2 regions of the Aliiglaciecola sp. genome follow, and region 1 is predicted to be linked to the other one. Evidence: predicted binding sites of a transcription regulator. Region 1 holds the regulator's gene; the other holds the start of a gene.

What was found. The regulator sigma-54, encoded in region 1, starts transcription at its own class of promoters, with help from an activator protein. The targets are predictions, from matches to a motif close to GTTGGCACGNNNNTNGNNT.
Region 2: a site for sigma-54 is predicted at 1,466-1,484, ahead of ABJV04_RS01495 (DUF3192 domain-containing protein). Genes of this name have one in related genera too.

Annotation. Positions count from the first base shown of each region.
Region 1 is NZ_JBDWYG010000037.1:53,646-63,125, forward strand. Features, by position in the region: gene lptB (LPS export ABC transporter ATP-binding protein) at 1-383, shown strand, start outside; gene ABJV04_RS08855 (RNA polymerase factor sigma-54) at 445-1,923, shown strand; gene hpf (ribosome hibernation promoting factor) at 1,951-2,238, shown strand; gene ABJV04_RS08865 (PTS sugar transporter subunit IIA) at 2,257-2,703, shown strand; gene rapZ (RNase adapter RapZ) at 2,700-3,545, shown strand; gene ABJV04_RS08875 (HPr family phosphocarrier protein) at 3,542-3,817, shown strand; gene mgtE (magnesium transporter) at 3,915-5,273, shown strand; gene ABJV04_RS08885 (DMT family transporter) at 5,266-6,150, shown strand; gene arcB (aerobic respiration two-component sensor histidine kinase ArcB) at 6,193-8,538, opposite strand; gene gltB (glutamate synthase large subunit) at 9,312-9,480, shown strand, end outside.
Region 2 is NZ_JBDWYG010000008.1:28,056-37,535, reverse strand. Features, by position in the region: gene ABJV04_RS01505 (GNAT family N-acetyltransferase) at 1-476, opposite strand, end outside; gene ABJV04_RS01500 (DUF2789 family protein) at 755-985, shown strand; gene ABJV04_RS01495 (DUF3192 domain-containing protein) at 1,056-1,418, opposite strand; gene ABJV04_RS01490 (hypothetical protein) at 1,580-1,876, shown strand; gene syd (SecY-interacting protein) at 1,963-2,505, opposite strand; gene queF (NADPH-dependent 7-cyano-7-deazaguanine reductase QueF) at 2,672-3,523, shown strand; gene ppnN (nucleotide 5'-monophosphate nucleosidase PpnN) at 3,544-4,899, shown strand; gene ABJV04_RS01470 (DUF3192 domain-containing protein) at 4,988-5,362, shown strand; gene ABJV04_RS01465 (hypothetical protein) at 5,397-7,109, shown strand; gene ABJV04_RS01460 (isocitrate dehydrogenase) at 7,255-8,262, shown strand; gene ABJV04_RS01455 (PEP-CTERM sorting domain-containing protein) at 8,395-8,514, shown strand; gene ABJV04_RS01450 (ComEA family DNA-binding protein) at 8,753-9,076, shown strand; gene galU (UTP--glucose-1-phosphate uridylyltransferase GalU) at 9,125-9,480, opposite strand, start outside.

The sequences.
Region 1 (9,480 bases):
AAGAACAAGCAGATGCATTACTCGACGAGTTTAATATAAATCATATCCGTAATAGCCTAGGAATGAGTTTATCTGGCGGAGAACGCAGAAGAGTCGAAATAGCACGGGCCTTGGCCGCCGCACCCGAATTTATTTTATTAGATGAACCTTTTGCAGGTGTCGATCCAATTTCTGTAAATGATATAAAAAAAATAATTCAACACCTGCGCGATAGAGGTATTGGAGTATTAATAACTGACCATAATGTACGTGAAACCCTAGACGTGTGTGAAAAAGCGTATATTGTGAGTCATGGTGAATTGATAGCTTCTGGAACTGCAGAAGAAGTTTTAAATAATCAACAAGTCAGAGATGTATACCTTGGCGAGCAATTCAAGCTATAGTACAGGTATGTTGTTTTTAACCAAAGCTTTGTGGCTAAACAAGTAAGAATATAAAAACTAAATGAAACCCTCGTTACAATTAAAATTCAGCCAGCAACTAACAATGACGCCTCAATTGCAACAGGCTATCCGTCTATTGCAGTTGTCAACGCTGGATTTACAACAGGAAATACAAGAAGCTTTAGAATCCAACCCGCTTTTAGAAGTAGAGGATGGTTCGGACATCCCCACAGGAGATTCCGCATTAGCAGATAGTAATGATAAATTCACGGAAGAAACCGTATCCGCCAGTTCTGACTCAATGGATACAAACGAGGCATTAGAAAAAGCAGATATTCCGGACGAATTACCCATAGATAGCACTTGGGATGAATATATCAGTGCATCTTCAGCACCCGCATCAATTAGTGGTGGCAGCGGTGGTGATGATGATCAAATTTTCCAAGGTGAAACCAGCGAAAATATACAAGATCATTTGTTATGGCAAATGCGCTTAACCCCCTTTTCCGAAGTAGATACCGCTATTGCCATTGCCATCATCGACTCAATCGATGAATCTGGATATTTAACCATTAGTACTGAAGAAGTGCTCGCGAGTCTCGATCACGAAGAGGTTGAACTGGATGAAGTTGAGTGTGTTCTAAAACGCATTCAAATGTTCGATCCTATCGGTTCTGGCTCTCGAAATCCTCAAGAGTGTTTGATGGTACAAATGAATCAATTTGCCCCAGATACACCTTGGTTAAATGAAGCTAAATTATTAATTAGTGAATATGCAGACCTTTTAGGTAGCAAAGATTACCGCACGTTAATGCGCAAAACTCGTTTAAAAGAAGACGAATTACGCGAAGCAATGCGTTTGTTGCAAACATTAAACCCTCGCCCAGGCAGCGCCCTAATAATTGGTGAATCCGAATACGTGATTCCTGATGTTTCTGTAATGAAAAAGAATGGCCGCTGGCAAGTAGAGTTAAATCCCGACAGTTTGCCTAAGCTAAATGTTAATCAGCAATATGCAGCTATGAGCCGCAATGCTAAAAATACCAGCGACAGTCAGTTCATTCGTTCACATATGCAAGAAGCCAAGTGGTTTATTAAAAGCCTTGAAAGCCGAAACGATACATTGCTCAAAGTAGCCAATTGTATTGTTCAGCAACAAGTCGGATTTTTCGAGCATGGTCCGGAAATGATGAAACCAATGGTGTTAAATGATGTCGCAGAAATGGTGGATATGCATGAATCAACTATTTCCCGTGTTACTACACAAAAATATATGCATACACCAAGAGGAATTTACGAACTGAAGTACTTTTTCTCCAGCCATGTTGCCACAGACTCTGGCGGAGAGTGTTCTTCAACGGCAATTCGCGCACTAATTAAAAAACTTGTCGCTGCAGAGCTTCCAACTAAGCCACTTAGCGATAGTAAGATTGCTGATCTATTGGCTGACCAAGGTATACAGGTTGCCCGTAGAACAATAGCAAAATACCGGGAGTCTTTATCGATCCCACCGTCTAACCAACGCAAGAGCCTGCTGTAGGCTCGTTAACAGAAGGAATACGCTAATATGCAAATTAACCTTACTGGCCATCATGTAGAAATTACAGATTCATTGCGAGATTATGTAGACACTAAATTTACAAAGTTAGAAAGGCATTTTGATCACATCAACAATGTCCATGTCATTCTCAATGTCGAAAAGCTTAATCAAAAAGCTGAAGCGACAGTTCATCTTAGCGGAGGCGAAGTTTTTGCAACCTCAGAACATAACGATATGTACGCAGCCATTGACGGATTAATAGATAAGCTTGATCGACAGGTGATCAAGCACAAGGAAAAGATTAAACGTCATTAACATATATTAGATTATTTAATGGAAATTAAAGACATCCTTTCCTCTGACTGCACAAGTTGTGCAGTTCAGGGGACAAGCAAAAAACGAATTCTTGAAACTATCAGCCTAATAGCGGCAGAAAAGATTGACGGTATTGATCAAACTACCATTTTGAATAGTTTAGTCAGTCGCGAAAAAATGGGTAGTACAGGAATCGGCAATGGTATTGCGCTGCCCCACGGTAGATTAGCTGGGTTAAAAGACGTAGTCGCAATATTAATTACCAGTGATCCGTCCATCAATTTTGACGCAGTCGATAATTGTCCAGTAGATATATTTTTCGCTATTTTAGTACCAGAAGATAAAGCCGCTGGACACCTGCAAACCTTAGCCACTATAGCCACAAAGTTAAGTGACAAAGAGGTTCTTAAACGCATTCGCTGTGCTGAAGACAACGGACAGTTATACGAGGCGATTGTTGCATGAAGCTGATTATTATAAGTGGTCGTTCCGGTTCAGGAAAATCAATTGCACTGCGCTCATTAGAAGATTTAGGCTATTATTGTGTTGATAATATCCCCGTTAACCTTCTGCCTACCCTTACTCATACAGTTATGGATGAGTATGACCAAGTTGCGGTAAGTATTGATGTAAGAAATCTTCCCAAAGTGTCTGGTGAATTGGTGGAAATCCTCGATTACCTGCCTGCCAACTGGGATATGACCATTGTTTATTTAGATGCCAGTGATGACATGCTAATTAAGCGCTTCAGCGAAACTCGTCGATTACACCCGTTATCACGTCAAAACAAATCGCTTTCCGATGCCATTCAGGCTGAAGGTCAACTTTTAGCTCCGATAGCAGAACGTGCTGATTTATATTTAGATACTGACAAGCTTTCGGTTCATCAATTAGCAGAGTTAGTTCGTGAGCGCATCCTAGGAAAGAAAAGCTCAAGACTGGTTTTAGTATTTGAATCTTTTGGATTTAAATATGGCATACCTAAAGATGCTGACTATGTTTTTGATGCGCGATTTTTGCCTAACCCTCACTGGGAGCCGGACTTAAAACACCTAAGTGGATTAGATTCACCAGTTGAAATATTTTTAGGTTCACAACCCATAGTGACTAAATTTATTTGGCAAATTCAAAACCTTATATCAACTTGGCTTCCCCATCTAGAAAGAAATAACCGAAGTTACGTAACAGTTGCAATTGGCTGTACCGGTGGACAACATCGCTCAGTTTATGTTGCTGAGTCATTAGCAAAAACATTCTCAGCCTCTCACCCAGATGTGCAAATTAGACACCGAGAATTAAACCGATGAATCGCTTTGAAAAGCAAATAGTTATAGTTAATAAACTTGGCTTACATGCACGAGCAGCGACAGAATTAGTTAAAGTTGCCAATCAATTTGATGCCATAGTTACTTTAGTCCAAGGGGAAAAAACGGCGTCAGCTAATAGTGTATTGGGTCTAATGATGTTAGAAAGCTCCCAAGGCAAAGAAGTCAACGTAATAAGCGAAGGAATCGACGCTGAGCAAGCACTTGCAGCTATCGAAAAGCTTATTGTAGAAAAGTTTCACGAAAACGAATAGCTCACTTTCACTAAAGTTGAGTAAATAATTGCTGACCTGCCGCCCTTAACCCTCTAAACTATTCATATTAGTAGTTTTTTCATCGAGCTGTATTTTCATGGCTGAAGCATTAGAGGTAAAACACGCGCAACGTCAACTGAAGGCTATCAATCGAGCCTTGGCCAGTGGCCGCTTTATGCATGTCCGCAAAACCATTCACGATATGCCTGCATGTGATATCGCCCTACTTCTCGAATCATCTCCAAGTAAATCAAGAACCGAACTTTGGGAAATGTTAGACGCTGATTTCTATGGCGACGTGCTTGAAGAATTATCGGAAGATGTACGTAACGGCATCATTGGCCAAATGCTTCCCGACAAGGTGGTAGATGCCTTAGAAGACATGGAGATTGATAACTTAGCGGAAACCTTAAGTAGTTTGCCGCAATCAGTCTCAAAAGACGTACTCAAATCCATGGATGAGCAGGACCGTCAGCGAGCTGAAAAAGCCCTATCTTACGGTGAAGACACTGCCGGTTTCATCATGAATACCGATACCATTACCCTGCGTTCTGACGTCAATATTGATGTTATTTTACGTTATTTAAGACTTAAAGGTGAAATCCCAGAAAGCACAGACACCTTTTATGTAGTGAGTCGCAATGACACTTTAATTGGCACGGTGCCCGTCACTAAACTCCTTACTGCACTGCCAGACTCCAGTATCGAAGATATTATGGATGAGGAAGCTGAGGCTATTCCTGTTGATATGCCAGAGACGGATGTAGCCAAATTGTTTGAACGCTATAACTGGCTATCAGCACCTGTAGTGGATTCAAATCGACAGTTATTAGGACGGATCACCATAGACGATGTGGTAGATATTATTCGTGAAGACGCCGAACACTCGATGATGAGTATGGCGGGTTTAGATGACGAAGAAGATACCTTTGCGCCAGTACTGCAAAGTACCAAACGTCGCTCTGTATGGCTCACTGTTAACCTAGTTACTGCACTGCTTGCTGCAGCGGTAAGTGATCTCTTTGAAGCCACTCTAAGCCAAATGGCAGTGTTAGCTATCTTAAATACCATTGTTCCTAGTATGGGTGGTGTCGCAGGCAATCAAACCTTAACACTGGTTATACGGGGTATGGCCCTAGGTCATGTTAGTACGGATAACTCTAGATGGTTAATCAGTAAAGAATTAGCCATTGGTTTTTTAAATGGTGCTATCTGGGCAATATTAATTGCCTCTGTCATTGCAATTTGGAAACAAGATTGGATGTTAGGCGGAGTTATTGCTTTTGCAATGATGATAAACATGGTTGCTGCGGGGTTAGCTGGGGCAACGTTACCACTGGTGATGAAAAAGTTAAAAATCGACCCAGCACTAGCTGGCAGTGTAATTTTAACCACGATCACTGACGTAGTAGGTATTTTTGCCTTTTTAGGCACCGCTACCTTAATGCTTGTTTAGTTTAGGAAGTAAAACCATTAACTCTCCCGTACAACTCGTTTTTTATATCTGTATTGCTTTACTTGCTTTCGCGGGGAATTCAATTCTATGTCGTTTGGCCTTAGCTGATTCAAGTATTGATGCGACGTCTTTCACCCTAATCCGGTTAATGTCCGGCGCGGTGATGCTCTGTTTTATTTTGCTGTTAAAGGGAAATATAAAACAACTCAAAACCAAAGGCAGCTGGCCTGCTAGCTTGGCGCTTTTCATCTATGCGGCTGGGTTTTCCTACGCTTATATTGAATTAGACACAGGTGTAGGTGCGTTAATACTATTTGCCTGTGTACAAATTACCATGCTAATCATCAGTTGGTATTATGGCGCACGCCTAACTTTAATTGAGTCATTGGGTGTGTTTGTTGCATTTGCTGGTTTCATCTATCTTGTGTCCCCTGGAGTCAACTCACCTTCAATATTGGGTGTCACCTTAATGGCTTGTGCCGGCATAGCTTGGGGATGTTATTCAATTATTGGCAGCCGCTCCGCGACCCCTTTAATTGATACCAGTTCAAATTTCTTAAGGGCTTCACTTATTTGTTTACTGCTGGTGCCTATGTTGTTTATAGATACAAATCAGTTAGAAGTTATGGGCGTTGTGTACGCCTTAGCATCAGGTATGCTTACCTCAGGTGTCGGATACGCCATTTGGTATAAAGTACTTCCACACATTCGTTCGAGCGTTGCTGCGGTTTTACAGCTCAGTGTGCCCGCGATAGCGGCGATAGGAGGTTTACTGTTATTAGATGAGCTGCTTACCTTAAAAATGCTAATGTCCAGTGGTGCAATACTGGGCGGTATTGGCTTGGTCATTTACGGTAAACAGCAAGAAGCGAAATAACCCCAACTTTACAAAAGGGGAATAGATGATTAATCGGTAAGATTAATCATCTATATTTTTCGAGTTAAGCCAATCATTTAGTTTCGCTGTATCCTGCTTTTCAGCCATTTCTAGTTCTTCTACCCAATCATGGACGTTCTCCCACCAAGTAGGATGATCACCTTGTTGGATACGATTAGCGATTTTTTGCACTCGAGCTAAGCCCACTGAACCGGCTGCACCTTTAATTTTATGCGCCTGAGAACACACTTCTTCTTTATCATTTGCACTCAAATTGATATTCAATATTTCCATGTAATCAGGCATGTTTTCCTGAAACACACCAACACTAGTGCGCACCATTTCATGGCCGATGGTATCAACCAACATTTCGAGTAAATCCAAGTCTAAAATGGACTCTAGTTCACTTGGTTTAGCTTCTTCTACTGAAAACTGCGGAATATCTTTTTGATCTACAAACAAGTTATTAAATACTTCAATTACCCGACTCTTTTTAATCGGTTTAGCGATAACATCATCCATACCGTTATTTAAATATTCTTGTCGAGTTTTAATGACGTTAGCGGTTAATGCCACTATGGGAGTCTGCTCTACCAGCCCTTCCTCATGTAATACCGAAGCAACATTAAACCCTGTCATATCGGGTAGCTGAATATCTAGCAATATTAAGTCGTATTGCGTCTCGCGGGCCATTTTTAGCGCTTCTTGCCCAGTCATAGCCACTTCCACAGTTTGCCCAAGCTTTTCTAATAAAGCCTTAGCGACCATCACGTTAAGCTCAATATCTTCGACAAGAAGTATCTTCAAACCATGTACTAGAAGTTCTTGTAATTGCAGTGGTTTGTTATTAATTGTAAGAGGCAATTCAACGGTAAAACAGGTGCCTTCTCCAACCACACTATTCACCTTGATCTCGCCTTTCATTAAGGTGACCATTTCTTTACATATGGCCAAGCCAATACCGGTGCCCGTGGCAGATTGATGATCCGGATGATTCACTTGGTAATACATGGCGAATATCTTGTCTAATTCGGTCTTAGGAATACCGACACCAGTATCCTTAATAGTAAACTTAACGGAGCTGATACCCGGTTTTTCTTCAGTTGCCTCAACGGTTAAATTAACTTTACCTTTTTGAGTGAATTTCACTGCATTGAACAGTAAATTCCATAATACCTGACGTAGGCGTGTGCCATCGGCTTCAACTTGAAACGGCAAGGGCTCAATAATTTGGGTTTCAAAACGCAGACCTTTATCCGCCGCGAGTAATTGAATAATGCTGCCTAATTCATTAGTAAACTCTTTCAAAGAAACAGTTTTAAGGGACAATTCCAACCTATCACGATCAAGTTTGTCTAGGTCAACAATGTCATTAAAGATATTGCCTAATGTGATACCACTAGCATAAATGGTACTTACCCAAGCATATTGTTCGTCAGATAAATTGGTATCTCGCAACATCCGACTGAGTCCAACAATTCCGTTCAAAGGCGTTCGTAACTCGTGGCTTATAGTTGCAATGAAAGCGGTTTTATCTTTGTTCGCTTTAGTCACCACATTTTCAGCTTGTTTACGTTCGGTAATATCGCGACCAAAAGCGAGTAAACCCAAACGCGTTCCTTTTTTATCGTAAAAAGGCACCTTACGCATTTCATAATAACGACGGCGGCCATCAGCAAATCGCAACCACACTTCTTCGGTAATACTTGCGTTGGTTTCTAATACTTCATGGTCACTAGCGACAACTTGTCTAGCAAGATCTTCATCATATACTTGATGAGGCGTTAAGCCGATTAGCTCTTCTTCTGTTTTCCCAGTCATTTGCTCTGCAACTCGATTACAGCCGGCAAATTGACCTTCTTCATTTCGGTAATAAATTAAATCCGGAGAGGCATCTATTATTGAACGAAGTAATGTTGATAAACGTTTAGCTTGAGACTCTTGTTCAGATTTTTTACTTATCTCGCGCTCCAAATCGTGAAATACAATCTCGCGTTCTAATTGTGCATTCTTTCGTTGTTCGATTTCATAATTAAGTTTTTGTACACTTAATTGCAGTTCATGATTGCGCAACACGTCTTCTTCGCGCATTAATTCAAGTTGATGAACGGCTTCTGATAAACTATCCCTTGATTGCTCCAATTGTTTTACAAGCTTTATAAAAATAATGAGCACCCAGGGCGCACTCAACATGGTCAAAATAATCGCGCTAATAAAGTCTTCAATCTCTACTTCACCACTCATAATCATGCGAATCACATAGGATCCACAAATAGTGAAAGCCAAGGTGAGTAAGACAAAAAATATGCTTATTTTGAGTGTACCGAAACGGATTACAAATCGAGCGACGCCGATTGCCCAAGATTCAATTGGAGCTTTTGAATGCATTTTTGAAATCTCTGAATGAGTAGAAAACTAATGCTATCAAGAAACACTACCTTAGGTGAATGTTTCAATTAAATTAATGTTAAATAAACTGAATTTGTATTCATTACCTACTAAAAAGAACAAAAACTAAGCGCCTTTTAACTTAATCTGAGTATAATTAAAGTTCTTAGCTCAAAATTCACAACAACAAAGTTCGGGCTTAGTCACCCTGATGAAGCAATCAATTGAATATTTATACGACTCGATACAAAACGGTTTGCAAAGGCTATTTAATTAATAACCGAAACAATTAGATATAAATTATTCTTAGCTAGTTCTTTACAGTTATGCAGTTTAATTAAATAATTATGCTGTTAGAAAGGACCAACAAAATAGATTGTTACAATAACAATCAAATAATAAACGTTTTATTAACAAATCTTTATCTAATTTCAGGCTTTTTGGAATGATTTATTTGCTTAAAATAAATTTTTTAACTATTTGATTTAATTTTACTTTATTACCATTAATTGCTAAACATCGAAAAAATTAAATGATTCGCTTGTTGTGCACATTGATTTCTACCTTTAATGTCGGTATTTTGTCAGGCTGCTCGGCTAAAAATTCATAAAAATTCGATAACCGGCTGGTACCCTCAAACAAACGACAAGAAAACAACATATAACCGGCACAAGCAAAACTGACCACAGAAGTCAGGCTCAGTGCAGCTAAATTCCAACGTTTAAGTTGGCATGTACAACCTTTCTCAGCCAAAGGTTGAAGGAGTTACGTTAATGAGTTTGTATAACCCAAATGATTCAAAAGACAACTGTGGTTTTGGATTAATCGCGCACACCGAAGGTGACGCTAGTCATAGACTGGTAACCACTGCAATTGAAGGCCTCGATCGCATGCAGCATCGTGGCGGTATCGCTGCGGATGGTAAAACCGGAGACGGCTGTG
Region 2 (9,480 bases), on a different contig from region 1:
CTCATTAGAACATGTCCAAGACCCCGATGTTGATGATCAGGATGCACACCTATGAACGATAACATATGATATTTTTCATGGGGAATACGCTCCCTCACACGCTGTTCTTTTTCAATCATTTGCTTTGTGCCAATGTAGCCTGCTGTAAGCAACATCTTCAAACGCCAATGCCAAAACCGATCAGGGTTAAAGGCACTATCAGGTTTAATTAAACAAGCCACCGCCAATAATCGATCACTTTCAAACAACCCTATCATCGGCTGCTTAGCGCTCCAAAATGCATTCAATTCTTCTCGAATTGCCCCTCGTAAACGAGATTCATAACCTTCTTTTTCTGAATCGAAGATGTCTAAAAACAACGGATCATCATGATAAGCTTGGTACAAAATTGAAGCTGCGATCTTTAGATCTTCAGCAGCAAGGTAGACAGCTTTGATGGTATCCAATGGGTTTATGTCTTGTGCAGTATTTGACATAGCTCGACTCTCTTCAATTAGGAAACTTCACTTTACATAAATATTAACCACTTGTTAACAACTCATTAAACTAAACAGCAAACAATTTAAGCTATTTTGTGCTGAATAGGTTGATTTATAGCCTATTCCCCCCAAGACTTAAAGAGACGATGGTAAAAGTATCCAAGGCATAAAAGATATTAACTAGGTGAAAAGCAACAACTCTAAGTATCTAATTAATTAGCAAGGTACTAAATTGACGACCCGTTGAAAATAGAATTTCATATAGGAGACAGCACATGTTAACTGAAAATTTAGAATTGAAAGACTTGTTTCTACAACTAGGCTTAGCAAATGATGATGAGTCTATTGAGCGCTTTATTGCTGAACATAAAGGTTTAGATAAATCGATAAAACTTGAAGAGGCCACTTTTTGGACCCAGGCTCAGTCGACTTTTATTCGGCAATCCTTTTTTGAAGATGCGGAATGGACAGAGTTAATCGATCAGTTAGACAATCGTTTACGATAATCTAACTGGCTAGCCAAGTTTGTAGCTTGGCTAGTTACAGCCCAACGATGCCGGGCTGTAGTTTGCAAACTTAAATGTTTTGGTAAGCAGAGTCGCCCCATCCGATTAGGTTGCCATTTTTGAATACCAATGGAGTGCATTCATCTTTAGTGGTAACACCATCACCTTCTCGACGCTGCGTGCGATAAAACAAAACGTTTATCTCGTCGTTATTTTGTTGGTATAGCTCACTAAAATCTGGTGTACCGAGACGGCTTCTAATATCTGCAATAGCTGTATTTGACTCTAATCTTGCAATTGCCTTTCTATTCTTGCGCTCTTTTTGTTCCCAGTCAGATTGATAGGAATAATCCCCTTCACCACCAACCGATATAACACACCCAGATAAGGTAAGAGGTAAGACTAATGCTGCAGCAACAAGTATTTTTTTCATTTTAAGTTCCTTGAAGTTTTAATTTTATTGTTTACATGCAGTCCACTATACAAAATTGAGGCCAAAAACTAAGTCATTGATATATAACAACATATATTAATGCATGTGTTCGTCAATACAGTTAAAATAGCCACATTGACTAATAATTAGTGTTTTTCATCATGTCAAATCAGCACCAGTACATTGCTTCACTGTGTAAAAATTTAAAATCTAAAGGAAAAGCGCCAAGTGTGGCGTTAATTAAAAAAGCATCTAACCGGCCATTACCATTACGGGAAGTTATTGATGTTTTAAGGCGCTGGCAAGACGAGCCAGAGCAGTTTGCGGATCTAATTGAAGATGATGTTCCCATGCAGAAACCAACCGATTTAGCACAACATGTAAATCAGTTAGAAAAACGCATCGCATTATTGGAACAGCAGGTGTTGAGCCTAACCCAAGCTTTGAAACAATCATAATCGTTGATTATCCTACACCTGTAGGCGGTGGCTTTAGCCCCGCAAAGTGAATGAAATGTTCATCTAACCATGGCCTGAAGGCCATGCTACAGGCGTGGGGTGAGCTGTTGGATAAATTCGATTAATGAATTCGCTAGGGTCTCCTGCGGCTCTAACCCTATCTGTTCCAACATGACCCGCCCTGTTTCATTGTGCACACTCACAATAAAATCGTCTTCGTCTGTGATGGCAAAAAACAGCGTATCTTCTTGCCCTAAACGTCTTTTCATCAACACATGAGCCACTAAATTTTGTTGTAATCGTTCAAAATCATCATCGTTCCAAGGCATCAATAATTGCAGGTTCCCCCTTGGAGTTTGAGCATTTAGATTATCACTCCAAAAGCAGGTATAGTAATCCTTAAGTTGTTCATCCATTTTAATTTCAAGGGCTTTTTCAAAGTGTTCGAAGTGCCTGTCACTGGTTTGTTTAACCGGTAACCATGGGATCCATTCATCTTGCTCTCCTTTTTGCTGATAGCATTTTGATGGCCAATTTTCATCGAACTGAATAACCAATGGATGTTGATTACGTTGATGACAATCGACATATTCAGAAACAAAATTTTGTAGTGCCGAATCAATGCTCACAGACTACACTTCCTTATATTTAAATTAAGATGACTTGAAACAAACGAAGTGAATACCAATTATCTGCGGTAATATGCGAAACGAATCTGATAGTGGCGTAATTGCGTAACAACAATCATCAAAAAGGTATTTACACTGCTCAAGTATTGTATAACGAGAAGACTAAATGACAAATAAAACCGATGAGATAAGTAATGCATCTCCGGCACTAGAAAAACTAACACTGGGTAAAACAGTTGAATATGTGCAAACCTATTCTCCGGAACTCCTGCAGGCAGTGCCCCGCAGTTTAAGTCGAGATACCATCGGATTAACTGGAAGCTTGCCATTTACCGGCGAAGATATCTGGAATGCATATGAGCTATCTTGGCTCAACATGCGAGGAAAACCGCAAGTTGCAATAATGCAATGTATTGTTCCGTTTGACTCGCCGCATTTAATTGAATCAAAAAGCTTTAAATTATATTTAAACAGCTTTAATCAATCTAAAATCGAATCCATACAAACGTTAACGAACACCCTGACGTCAGATTTATCAAATTGCGCTGGAAAGTCAGTACAAGTAAAAATAATTTTGCCGAAGGATTTTGCTAGTCAAAAAATTGAAGATTTGCCTGGTGAAAATATTGATGATCAAGACATAGAGTTTACTGATTACCAATTAGACGCCTCAGCATTAAAAACTACATCGAAGCAAGTGAGTGAAACACTGTGTAGTAACCTGCTTAAATCCAATTGCCTGATCACTAATCAACCCGATTGGGGAAGTATTATGATCCGCTACTCAGGTGCTCAAATTGACCAAGAATCACTGCTACGCTATCTAATTTCATTTCGCCTGCACAATGAATTTCATGAACAATGTGTAGAGCGAATTTTTCAAGATATAAAGCATTACTGCAAACCATCAAAGTTAACCGTTTATGCACGCTACACTCGCCGCGGAGGGCTTGATATCAATCCCTTCAGAAGTGATTTTGAATCTGCATACAACATTGCACGACAGGCTCGCCAGTAAGTTCGGAAATAGGACAATCTATGCTATCAATTCAATTAAACCCAGTTGGCCCTTTAAGTCAATTGTCGCAGTACGAAGTAGATAGGCTTAAACAATCAGTCAATAGTGATCTCTATAAATTATTTAGAAACTGTTGTTTAGCAGTATTAAACTCAGGCGTGGAAGAAGATGATTTCGAACAGCTTTTTACCCCCTATGAAGATTTCGAAGTTAATCTGATAAGACGTGAGCGTGGCGTTAAAATCGAACTAGTCAATCCACCCGCCGTAGCATTCGTTGACGGGCAATTAATCAAAGGTGTGCACGAACACTTATTTGCCGTACTCAGAGATATTTTACATATGGGAGTGAAATATCGGCTCAATGAAGCCCATGTTACACAATCTAAAGATTTGACCGACATAGTGTTTGATATGTTACGTCATGCTGAAGTTATTAAAGTAGGCAGCGATCCGAATATGGTGGTTTGCTGGGGTGGTCACTCAATTGGCGAAGTAGAATATAAATACACCAAAGAAGTGGGTTACCAACTCGGTTTGAGAGAAATGAACATTTGTACCGGCTGTGGTCCAGGAGCGATGAAAGGCCCAATGAAAGGGGCTGCAATTGGACACGCGAAACAACGCTACAAAACCGGCCGCTATTTAGGAATGACTGAACCATCAATTATTGCCGCCGAGCCGCCAAACGCCATTGTTAATGAACTGGTTATCATGCCAGATATTGAAAAACGGTTAGAAGCTTTTGTGCGTATTGCCCATGCAATTGTCATTTTTCCAGGAGGCGTAGGCACCGCTGAAGAGTTATTATATTTGTTGGGTGTCATGTTAAATGAAGAAAACCGCGAACAAATCGTACCAATTATTTTAACTGGGCCAGCTCAAAGTAAAGATTACTTTGAATCTATTGATAAATTTGTGGGGGAAACCTTAGGTCCAGAAGCACAGTCGTTATATGAAATAGTAGTGGATGATGCGGTTAAAGTTGCGCAAAAAATAAAAAGCCAGCAACTCGATGTGCGCACTCATCGACGTAACACCGGCGATTCCTATTTATTTAATTGGCTACTAAAAATTGAACCGGAATTTCAAAAACCCTTTGAGCCTACCCATCAAAGCATGCAAGAACTAAATTTGCATTTTTCGCAGCCTAAAGCCGAACTTGCAGCCGCGTTACGTAAAGCTTTTTCGGGAATAGTGGCTGGAAATGTGAAATCCGAAGGTATCACGCAAATACGAAAGCATGGCCCTTTCAAAATCAATGGCGATCCTAAATTGATGAATATGCTCGACACTTTACTGCAATCATTTGTAAAACAACAACGTATGAAGCTTCCTGGTAGCGACTATAGCCCTTGTTATCAGGTAATAACCTAAGGCAGGCTATAGGCTTTTCACGTTTAGTAGCCTTTATTCATCAGTGTGATTTGATTACCATAGGGACAATTAATCTTGAGAAATAATTATGAATAGTAAAGTAATACAACGTATCGGAATTGGCGTATTTATCTACGTATCTCTGGTTGTAGTGCTGATATTGTTTAACCCAGACGATACCTCCAGTATGGGATGGGAAGATCGTCAGGAATACAATAAAGTTCAGTTAACTAAAATCAAAATTGGTGATCTTCGTTCAAGTATTGTTGAACTATTGGGGCCACCAGATATTAGTGAAGCCAAACAAGTAGGTGACGCACAGTTACAAGTGATGTTTTACCGAACTACTTGGAACCAATCAGATGGTATAACCACCCAAGATGAGTGCACCCCACTGCTATTTCAAGATGATAAATTAATTGCCTGGGGTGATGGCACTTACCAAAGTTACTTAAAGCGCTAGTGACTCACTCCTGCTCCCTAGAGTTTATTGAAACATGCCAACCCAAGGTGTAATAAAAGCCTTTGGGCAGGTTTCCACCGTACTTGATGAAGTGCGGCAGAACCCCGTTGGACCAGAACAGATTAAACGGATTGTTAAAGTTTCAGAACACTTTCTAGCGGCCTTTAAGCTCGCTCCTGATATCTTTGTTGCCCAACCTTTATTATATAAATCCAGAAGTAGTTTCTTAAATAATTTCGTCTTCAATGGCATGGTCTATTGCGCACTTCTTTGCAATCGAGGGCGGATTAATGACTTATGCTGCCAACAGTTATTAAGCTGTTTACTCTCACTATATTGCGAACGTCAGGAAGATCTAGAAAGCTTTTTTCAACAAAACAAACGTCCCTCGCACCACCGCAAAAGTGTACGGCTACTACAAATTCTAGATAAAGCTAATCTGCAAACATGGATGGATGGCTATCAAATTTACAAATGGCTTTTTTCCAAGTTTGAAAATAACCGTTCTTGGCCTTTAACGTTAACCAAAAACCAGCACATTATTTTGTTAGCACACCAACTTGCATCACGGATCACCCCGAGTAAATCTAAAAAGCCCATGCATTTTTCCTCGGCGTTACGAAAACTCGTGCAAAGCTCACCAGAACGTTATTTAACAGGGTTAGATGGCTTGTTAGAATACCCTGCTCTGCTTTGCCCTGGTTCTTTAATTAAACTAAACAATCAAGATCCTGCAATAGTGTTAAGTGTTGCCGAAGACAAAGTACTAGTGGTTATGATTAAGGCCGATGACAGTGACGCCCCGCAATTTAAACGGGTATATAAGGATAATATTCATCACGTTTCAGGAACTCAAAAGGTATCAGGTTTTAGCCAGATTCAGCGATGGTGGAATATAAATTGGCAATTGGAAAAGGCTGACTGTTTAGATCCAATAGGCAGTAACTTTCCGTTAGACAAGCCACCGGCATTGCTACTTGAGGTACAAAAGCACTTAAATAGTGGTTCCGTCGATATCGACAAATTGGCATTACAAATCAATTCAGAACCAGCTTTTGCGGAATACTTAAAACAAACCGCGACAATATCAAATAGGAACAAGCTTCCCATTCAGCAAGTTAAACACGGACTAATGATGCACGGTTATGTGAAAGCAAACTCTATGCTTATTCAACAAGCCCTGTTATTGCGATTAAATCAAAGTTACTTTCCGTTACAACAAAACTTCACTCAGTTCATACGTTTAGCCAGTCAAATTGCCGCTAACCTTACGAGCCAGAATGAACACTTAACGCCTGAAGAAGCGTCCACTTTATTATGTTTTGCTTGTAGCGGATTATTTACCCAACCCGCCCTCAAAACTCGTACTAAATGGAACCTTAGTTTAGAACGGCAGCAAGATATTTGCTGTCTATTCGATTTTCGTCAGCCAGAAACATTACGTAGTCACAGTTTAAAATTGTGCCAAGCATGGCAACAACCCAAATTGTATGCAGAAGCAATTGTGGCTAATGGTCAAAGTTCAGATGAACTGCCTAAAAATCCGATTCTGAAAACCATGATCATGACACTCGGCTTGAGTCTTTTATTAGCCAGAAAAGTTTATTTTTGTGAACAGGTTTTAAATGATGAATCTCGCGATTTTTATACCCAAAGTTTAAAGTTTTTTAAATTAAATGAACAAAACGTTAGTGAATTGTTAGCCAACTCTCTTCAACACAGTCACAGCTACTGTGCTTTGCCTTAAAATCCATAAATTCAGCAGCAATCATGTGGAAATCGTCGTAATACATGGAAAATTAGCTCCAAAAGTGGTATAAATCTGCCCCTTAAATTCAGTCTATACGCCGGCTAAATATCCAGCCCTCAAAAGTGTAAAATAGGAATACATAATGACACAACAACGCATTACCGTTATCAAAGGTGATGGTATCGGACCTGATATCGTCGATTCGGCCTTACAAATTTTAGAAAAAGTTGGCTGCGACTTTGAGTATGATTTTGCCGATGCAGGTTTGATGGCTTTAGAAAATCACGGCGAACTATTACCCCAAGAGACTTTAGATCTTATTGAAAAGAACAAAGTTGCGTTAAAAGGCCCACTTACCACACCAGTAGGTGAAGGCTTTACTTCCATTAACGTTAGCTTGCGTAAAAAATTCCAAATGTACGCAAACGTTCGTCCCGTACTATCTTTCAAAGGGACTAAAGCTCGTTACGAAGACATCGATATTATTACCGTTCGAGAAAACACCGAAGGCATGTACTCAGGTTTAGGACAAGTTGTATCTGAGGACGGCAGTGAAGCGGAAGCAAAAAGTATCATTACTCGCGAAGGTGCAGAACGCATTATAACTTTCGCATATGAACTAGCGCGTCGCGAAGGACGTAAAAAAGTCACAGCAGTGCATAAAGCAAACATCTTAAAGTCTACTTCAGGTTTGTTTTTGAAAGTAGCCAGAGAAATAGCCGACAAATATCCTGACATCGAATCAACAGAAATGATCGTGGATAATGCATGTATGCAATTAGTTATGAACCCACATCAATTTGATGTAATGGTAACAACTAACTTGTTTGGCGACATTCTTTCAGACCTTTGCGCTGGTTTAGTTGGCGGTTTAGGTATGGCACCAGGAGCTAACATAGGTTCAGACTGCGCTATTTTTGAAGCGGTTCACGGCTCTGCACCTGATATCGCTGGTAAAAACCTAGCCAACCCAACTTCAGTTATTTTAGCTTCAGTTCAAATGCTCGAATACCTACAGATGGGTGATAAAGCGGATAAAATCCGTAGTGCGCTTAAAGACGTTATCGAATCTGGTGACCGTACAACACGTGATCTAGGTGGCGAACACGGTACAACTGACTTCACTCAAGCAGTATTAGATAGACTGTAAGCTAAAGATATAGATCCTCTCTACACCAAGTCGTTACATTATTAAATGTAACGACTTTTTTCATTTTGAATTGTCGAAATATTTTGGGCTGAAAACTGCTGTAGTGGTAATAACTCAATCAGACTGACTGAAGTGAGTTCAGGCGATGTTCAAGCTTTATCACTTGCTTCTGTAGAAGCGGCCAGTGTACCTGAACCAGCAGGAATTTTATTGCTAGGTATGGGGTTATTAGCACTTCGTCGTAAAAAATAATCTAGAATAAAGCTACACTGAATTTTCTACTAAACGGTAGAGTCTAACTAAGGTCCTTTTAAGGGCCTTTTTTATTGCTCTGAAAAGTGATTATTTAAATACTTTCCTCGGCACTTGTTACCTCTCCCACAGTATTGACCTTCCAAAAAACTAGACTTTACATATAAACCAAGCCGGACTAATTTTAAATCGTGCAAATGAAGCACTAACGGATTAAAAATGAATACGGAGATTCCATATGAAAAAGTTCTTACCCACTTTAATTGTGGCTTGTGCAGTTTTTGCTGCCAGCAGTCCACTTTCTATACATGCTAAAAGCTTAAACCAGAAAATTGAAACCGCAAAAACTCAATTGCAGGCTGAAGCGACCCCCATCAATATCAATACGGCTACCGCTAATGATTTAGAAGCCTTACCCGGCATTGGAGCAAAAAAAGCCCAAGATATTGTGGCGTACCGAAAAGCCAATGGTAGCTTTAAACGTGTGGAAGACATTACCAACGTGAAGGGAATTGGTGAGCGAATGTTAGCAAAATTAAAAACATCGGTATCTGTGAAATAAAAAAATGGCGCCAATTGGCGCCACTTTTAAATTGCTTTAAGGCTAACGTTATTTAATGGTCTCTTTTAAGAAATCAAGAAACTCGTCTTTAATTTCTTCGTGACGTAAACCGTATTCAATATTGGCTTTCATATAACCAAGCTTGCTCCCACAATCATGGCTTTTACCAGTCATATAGTAAGCATCAACCTGTTCTTTTTCCATCATTGTGTCTATGGCATCGGTTAATTGAATTTCATCACCCGCACCCGGCTGAGTTTTTTCCAACTCATCCCAAATACTTTCAGATAAAACGTAACGCCCTACTACAGCCAAGTTAGATGGTGCTTCTTCCACTGGCGGCTTTTCTACCATTTTATGGATCTTCGCCGACTCACCTTCGCCTAACTCTTTACCTTCTAAAT